DNA from 3 places in the Microbacterium sp. NPDC057741 genome. Region 2 is predicted to be linked to each of the others. Evidence: riboswitches for the same ligand, from Rfam matches in the RefSeq annotation. Region 2 holds a riboswitch; each other region holds the start of a gene.

Region 1 (2,256 bases), on a different contig from region 2:
TCATCCCGCCGACCTGGCGCCCCGACCTCACCGACAAGTGGACGCTGGTCGAGGAAGTCGCCCGCATCCATGGGCTCGACCGCATACCGTCCGTGCTGCCCACCCCGCCGTCCGGCCGCGGGTACACCCCGTTGCAGCAGGGCCGCAAGCGCGTGGCGGATGCCGTGGCGGCCGCCGGTTTCGTGGAGACTCCGGCCTTCCCGTTCACGACCGAGGCGCAGAACGACCTGCACGGATCGGCGTCGGGCGAGCACCTGCCCAGCATCCGTCTGGCGAACGCGCTCGACGGGCAGGCGCCGTTCCTGCGCCGCTCGCTGCTGCCCGGTCTGCTGCAGACCGCGCACCGCAACATCGCGCGCGGCCTGGTGGACCTTGCGATCTTCGAGACCGGTCTGGTGTTCGCGCCCGAAGAGGGCGTGACCTACGGCACCGACTTCGTGCCGCCGCTGGCGCAGCGTCCGAGCGACGAGGTCCTCGCGCAGCTGAACGCGTCGATCCCGCCGCAGCCGCGCAACATCGCCGTGCTGCTGACCGGCAACGTCACGCCGCGCCAGCCCGGTCGCTCGGCCGAGTACGCCAGCCTCGGCGACGCCCTGCACGCAGTGCAGGTCATCGCAGTCGCGGCCGGCGTCGACGTCGATGTGGCCCAGACACAGCGGGCTGCTCTGCACCCCGGTCGCGCCGGTGCGCTGAGCGTGCGCGGCGAGGAGATCGGATACGTCGGCGAGCTGCACCCGCAGGTCGCCGCGGACGCCGACCTGCCCGGCCGAGCCGTGGTGCTCGAGCTCGACCTGGATCGCCTGCTGACCCTGGCGGGCGAGCGCGTCGTGGTGGAATCGCTGTCCACGTTCCCCGCCGCCACGCAGGACGTCTCCCTTGTCGTGGACGCCACCGTGCCGGCATCCGAGGTGCGCGCCGCGCTCGTCGCGGGCGCCGGCGACCTGCTCGAGGCTGCGACCCTGGTGGATGACTACCGCGGCGAGGGCGTGGACGAGGGCTCCAAGAGCCTGAGCTTCGCGCTGCGCTTCCGCGCTCCCGATCGCACGCTCACCGCGGCCGAGGCCACCGAGGCCAAGCTCGCGGGCGTCGCCGTCGCGACCGAGCGCTTCGGAGCGAGCATCCGCGACTGATCGATCGATCACGAAGAGCGGCATCCGTCATCGGCGGGTGCCGCTCTTCTGCATGCCGATAGACTCGCGGGCAGTGACACGGGGTGCCGCATCTGCGGCTGAGAACACACCCGTCGAACCTGATCTAGTTCGTACTAGCGAAGGGATGTCGCCCATGAGCGATCCTCTGCACCCGCCCGCCGTCCTCCTCGAGGACACCGCCCGCCTGCTGGCTGAGCTGCGCGCAGCCCCGCCGCTGACCCACTGCATCACCAACAGCGTGGTCACCGGCTTCACCGCCAACGTACTGCTCGCTGTCGGCGCGGCGCCGGCCATGGTCGACATCGTCGGCGAGTCCGGGATGTTCGCCTCGATCGCCTCCGGGCTGCTGGTGAACCTGGGCACCCCGACGCCGGAGCAGCGCGCCGCGACGCTCGAAGCGGTGGGCGGAGCCTCCGCCGCCGGTACACCGTGGGTGCTCGACCCTGTCGCGATCGGCGTGCTGCCGATCCGCACCGACCTCGCCCGCGACCTGGTCGGCCGCCGTCCCACCGCGATCCGCGGGAACGCGTCGGAGATCCTTGCGCTGGCGGGTCTCAGCGCCGGCGGGCGCGGCGTCGACGCGACCGACACGACGGATGCCGCGGCCGAGGCGGCACGTCTCCTGGCGCGCGAGCACGGCAGCGTGGTCGCCGTCTCGGGGCCGGTGGATCTGCTCACCGACGGCGAGACCGAGGTGCGGATCGCGAACGGCACCTCACTGCTCACCAGGGTCACCGGCGGCGGCTGTGCGCTCGGCGCCGTCATGGCCGCGTTCCTCGGCGCCGCACGCGGCACTGGCATCCCGGCGCTGCACGCGGTGGCTGCAGCATCCTTCGTCTACGAGATCGCCGCCGAGCGCGCGGCCGCCGCGTCGGACGGCCCCGGCAGCTTCGCCGTAGCGCTGCTCGATGCGCTCGCCGTGATCTCGTCCGATGATCTCGACGACGCTCGCGTCGAGATCGCCGCGCCGGAGGTCGTCCGATGAGTCTCGACCTCTCGCTCTACCTCGTCACCGATACCGCGCTGAGCGGCCCGCGTGGTGTCGCGGCGGTCGTCGTCGAGGCCGTGGCCGGCGGCGCGCGCATCGTGCAGCTGCGCGACAAGG
Region 2 (2,256 bases):
GCCTGTACCGCGGCGGTGTCGATCCAGGTCAGGGCGGAAGCGGTGTGCGATTCGTCTGCCCACGCGGCGGGCGTCAGAGTCGCAGGCTCTTCGTCCAGATCGGGGTCATCATCAGGGTCGAGGCCGAGGCCCGCCAGATCGAGGGGGGCTGTGGATGCGGGGGTCTCGGCGGATGACACGGCAGCCGCACCGACGAGGGCTGCGCCGGCAGCGGCAGATGCTGCGCCCAGATCTGCGGTTGCGTCGACGGTCCCCGCAGATGCTGCGGCGGCGACGTCTGCGGATCCGGCGAGGCCGGCGTCTGCGAGGCCGACGGTTGATGCGGCGGATGCGGCATCCGCGGCGGCGAAGTACGCCAGGCTGGCGGACAGGCGAGCGGCGTCATCGTCGGCCGTCTGCAGCGCGGGGTACGCGTCACCGGCACCACCGACGGCGGCCTGAGTGGCTTCGTCGTTCCATCCCGGAATCCCCGTGACGACCGGAGCGACCCGCGTCGCGTCGTCGGCAGGGTCGAACTGTTCAGCTGCGTAGGACACGGGGTCGGCCGGCGCCGAGCCGGGCATCGCAGCGACGGGGGGTGCCGGGACGGGCGTCGTAGAGACGGGCGTCGCAGCGACTGGCGTCGCAGAGACGGGCGTCGCAGCGCCGAACCGCGCGTCCAGTCCTGTGGCCGTGCGCGCATCGGCCGCAGATGTCGGCTGCACCGGCTGAGCCGGTGACGAGGGATCCGAGGTCGTCGGCATCCCGAACATGGCGCGGCTGAAGGCGTCGTCCCCGACAGGTCCGGTCTCCTCGGGCTCGCCGTCCTGGTCAGGCTCGCCGAACAGGGTGCGCAGCATGTCGGTGCTCGATGGGGGCTCTTCGTGGCCTTCCTGACCCTGGCCGGGAAGCACAGGGTCACCGCCACCGGGCAGCTCCGTATCGTTCCGGGTCGCCGATTCGCGGCCGGCGCCGTGGGGAGCGCCGCCGGCGCCCTGGAAGAACGCGTTCATGCCGGACGGTTCGACGCCCCGGTGGGAGCCGGTCTGCGCCCGCGCCTCGCGACGCGTGCGCGGCGGCGTAGAGGGATCGTCGATGGTCACCCGCTTACGCTACCCAATGAGTCTGAGACTCGCCCCTCCGTGTCAGGAGGTGGCTATGATCGAGGCACAACCACGGGAGTCCGGCGTGCCGGGCTGAGAGGAAGCGAACCGCGCTTCGACCGTCGAACCTGATCCGGATCATGCCGGCGCAGGGAGGAGTTCCATATGAGTGCGTCCACATCCGTCCCGAGCGAGAAGATCGTCGAGAAGGCCGCTCCGTCGCGCAACCTGCGCTGGCGCGTCGTCGACATCGTCGTCGCCGCAGTTCTCGGCGTCGCCGTCGGTCTGCTGTTCTGGGCCTGGAACATCGTCGGTGGCGCCTGGTTCGGCGCCGCCGACGCGCTGACCCCCGGCCTCGGCGGCATCGCCGTCGGGATCTGGCTGATCGGTGGCGTGATCGGCGGGCTCGTCATCCGCAAGCCCGGCGCCGCGCTGGTCGTCGAGGTCGTCGCCGCGATCATCTCGATGCTGATCGGCAACGTCTGGGGCGTCTCGACGGTGTTCTCCGGCATCGTGCAGGGCCTGGGTGCGGAGCTGATCTTCGCCCTGTTCGCATACCGACGGTTCGGCATCGGCGTCGCTGCACTCGCCGGCGTCGGCGCGGCCGCAGCGGCCTGGGTCTTCGAGCTGTTCTATGGCAGCTCACCGAACATCCTGAAGTCGTTCGAGTTCAACGCCATCTACCTCGGCACCCTGATCGTCTCGGGCGCGCTGCTGGCCGGTGTGGTGGGCTGGTTCCTGGTGCGGGCGCTCGCGTCCACCGGTGCGCTCAGCCGCTTCGCGGCCGGCCGAGAAGCGCGCCGCGAGGTCTGAGCATGAGCGCAGGTCCCGCCAGGGTCACCGCGCGCGACTGGGGCTGGCGATACGCCGGACGCCGCCTTCCCGCGGTCAGCGCCACGACCTTCACGATCGAACCGGGGGATCGCGTGCTGCTGCTCGGCGCCTCCGGCGCGGGCAAGTCCACGCTGCTCGCCGGTCTCGCCGGTCTTCTCGGCGACGCCGACGAGGGCGAGCGCACCGGCAGCCTGCTCGTCGACGGCGAGCTCCCGGAGCGCAGCCGCGGACGCATCGGCCTCGTGCTGCAGGATCCGGATGCCGGTGTCGTGCTCTCCAAGGTCGGCGACGACATCGCCTTCGGATGCGAGAACCTCGGCGTCCCGGCATCCGAGATCCC
Region 3 (2,256 bases), on a different contig from region 2:
CGCGACGGCCACGCCGAGGCGCCCGCCGTCGACGCGCGAGCCGTCGGACTGCAGGTCGTGCCCGGTGAGCCGCGCGACGAGATCCAGCAGGGTGTCGTCGGGGACTGCGGCTGTCGCGTCCCCGTTCACTCGGATGGCAATGGTCATGATCAGCCTTTCCTGACGCCGGCGAGTTCGGCGACCGCGGGTGGGGTGAGGTGCTCGGATGCGGCCACGGGCCTGTTCCCGGCATCCGGGAAACGCAGCGGGTCGAGGATCGCAGCCGTCGCCCCGTCGAGGGGAACGCCCTCGGCGAGATCGGCGCCGAGGCGCGCCGCCCACGGCGCGAGCAGCACACCGTGCCGGTCATAGCCGGCGGAGATCACCAGCCCGGGTTCAGGGCGGCCGAGCAGCGGAAGCGCGTCGGGCGTGCCGGGGCGCGGGCGTGCGAGCATCTCGACGATCTCGCACTCCGAGATGCCGGGCAGCACCGCCTCGGCGTCGCGCAGCAGGGCGAGAACCTCGCCTGCCTGCACACCCGCGACTCCCCCTTCCCGCACGGACGCGCCGAGCACGACCGTGCCGTCGTCGCGCGGAACCAGGTACACGGCGCGCCCTCGCACCAGCGCGCGCACCGTGCGGGTGAGCAGCGGGCGCAGCGCAGCGGGCACGCGCAGGCGCAGGATGTCGCCCCATACCGGCCGCAGGGGCAGTGCGGGCAGCCCGTCGATGTCGGTCACGCCGAGTCCGGCGGCCGCGATCACGACGTCGGCCTCGACGTTCTCCCCCGCCTCGAGGCGGATGCCGATGACACGGCCGTCTCGACGGACGACACCCCCGACCCGCTCGGCGCGCACCCGCTCGCCGAGGATGTCTCGCAGCGCGCCGGTGACTCGGCGGGGATCGATCCGGTGGTCGCCGTCGGCGAGGACCGCCGAGGACACCGCAGGTCCGAGCGCCGGTTCGAGCTCGCGCGCCGCGCTGCCAGTGAGACACTGCACCGGCATCCCGTGCGAGCTCTGCAGCTCGGCGAGCTCGAAGAGAGCGGCGCGATCAGCGGCATCGACGCCTGCGGCGAGTGTGCCGGTGGCTCCGTACCCCACATCGTGCCCGCTCGCCGCTTCCAGAGAGGCGACGAATCCCGGGTACAGTGTGGCGGACTCTCTCGCGAGCGGCAGCAGATCGTCCTGCCCCCAGGCGGTCTCGGCCGTGGCCGCGAGCATCCCGGCAGCCGCACGGCTGGCGCCGTTCCCGGGCTCGGGGTCGAACAGGGTGACATCGTGGCCGCGGCCGACCAGTTCGGCGGCGGTCGCCGAGCCGATGATCCCCGCGCCGATCACAGCGATGCGCATCTGCGTGCCCTTTCCTACGACGGCATGACCCGTATCAGGTTCAGCGGTCGGCACGTGGCCCTCTCAGCCTTCAGCAGGCTCCCGCGGACGCCTCTACCCTATAGGGGTGACCATCGCCGATCCGCACCCCGTCGTAACAGTGCCGTCCCTGTCCCGGTCCGAGCGGCTCGCGCGTCTCGAGGCGGCCCGGCTCTACGTGTGCACCACCGCGCGCACCGACACCGGCGATCTGGAGGACTTCCTCGAGGCGGCCTATTCCGGCGGCGCGGACATTATCCAGCTGCGCGACAAGCAGCTCGAGGCGCGGGCGGAGGTCGCTGCGCTCCAGGTCCTCGCAGATGTCGCCCGCCGGCACGGGAAGCTGTTCGCGTGCAACGACCGCGCCGACATCGCCGCGCTCGTGGGTGCCGACGTCTTCCACGTCGGACAGGGCGACCTCAGCACTGCACAGGCGCGGGCGCTGCTCGGCGCCGATGTTGTGATCGGCCGATCGACGCATTCGGTCGAGCAGGCCGCCGCTGCCGACGCCGACCCCGGCCTGGACTACTTCTGCGTCGGCCCGGTGTGGGAGACGCCCACGAAACCCGGCCGGGCGGCGATCGGCCTCGAGCCGCTGCGCGCGGCGGCCGGCTCCGCGAAGCCGTGGTTCGCGATCGGCGGCATCGGCGCGGGCCCTCGGCTCGACGACGTGCGCACCGCGGGCGCGACCCGCGTCGTCGTCGTGCGCGCCGTGACCGAGGCCTCCGACCCGGCGGCGGCGGCCGCCGACCTGCGCGCCGCGATCACACGATCCTGACCCACCCATCGAAGACGACAGAGGAGCATCCATGGCACTGCAGCTCGCACCCACCTTCCGCGCGCGACTGACCGAGAGCGACCGCGCCCTCGTCGGCATGTGGGCCTGCACGGGTTCACCTCTGGTGAC

The links. Region 2 has a riboswitch for thiamine pyrophosphate ahead of ACFVDO_RS09380 (ECF transporter S component). Riboswitches for the same ligand answer to the same signal wherever they lie in the genome.
Region 1: it holds a riboswitch for thiamine pyrophosphate, as region 2 does, so the genes downstream of both, thiM (hydroxyethylthiazole kinase) here and ACFVDO_RS09380 (ECF transporter S component) in region 2, are expected to answer to the same signal.
Region 3: it holds a riboswitch for thiamine pyrophosphate, as region 2 does, so the genes downstream of both, thiO (glycine oxidase ThiO) here and ACFVDO_RS09380 (ECF transporter S component) in region 2, are expected to answer to the same signal.

Annotation. Positions count from the first base shown of each region.
Region 1 is NZ_JBHVJW010000007.1:231,525-233,780, forward strand. It holds gene pheT (phenylalanine--tRNA ligase subunit beta) at 1-1,130, shown strand, start outside; TPP riboswitch at 1,200-1,293, shown strand; gene thiM (hydroxyethylthiazole kinase) at 1,285-2,136, shown strand; gene ACFVDO_RS18890 (bifunctional hydroxymethylpyrimidine kinase/phosphomethylpyrimidine kinase) at 2,133-2,256, shown strand, end outside.
Region 2 is NZ_JBHVJW010000002.1:512,304-514,559, forward strand. It holds gene ACFVDO_RS09375 (D-alanyl-D-alanine carboxypeptidase) at 1-1,082, opposite strand, end outside; TPP riboswitch at 1,145-1,254, shown strand; gene ACFVDO_RS09380 (ECF transporter S component) at 1,248-1,895, shown strand; gene ACFVDO_RS09385 (ABC transporter ATP-binding protein) at 1,898-2,256, shown strand, end outside.
Region 3 is NZ_JBHVJW010000001.1:1,429,367-1,431,622, forward strand. It holds gene thiS (sulfur carrier protein ThiS) at 1-147, opposite strand, end outside; gene thiO (glycine oxidase ThiO) at 150-1,331, opposite strand; TPP riboswitch at 1,325-1,426, opposite strand; gene thiE (thiamine phosphate synthase) at 1,444-2,127, shown strand; gene ACFVDO_RS06910 (HpcH/HpaI aldolase/citrate lyase family protein) at 2,159-2,256, shown strand, end outside.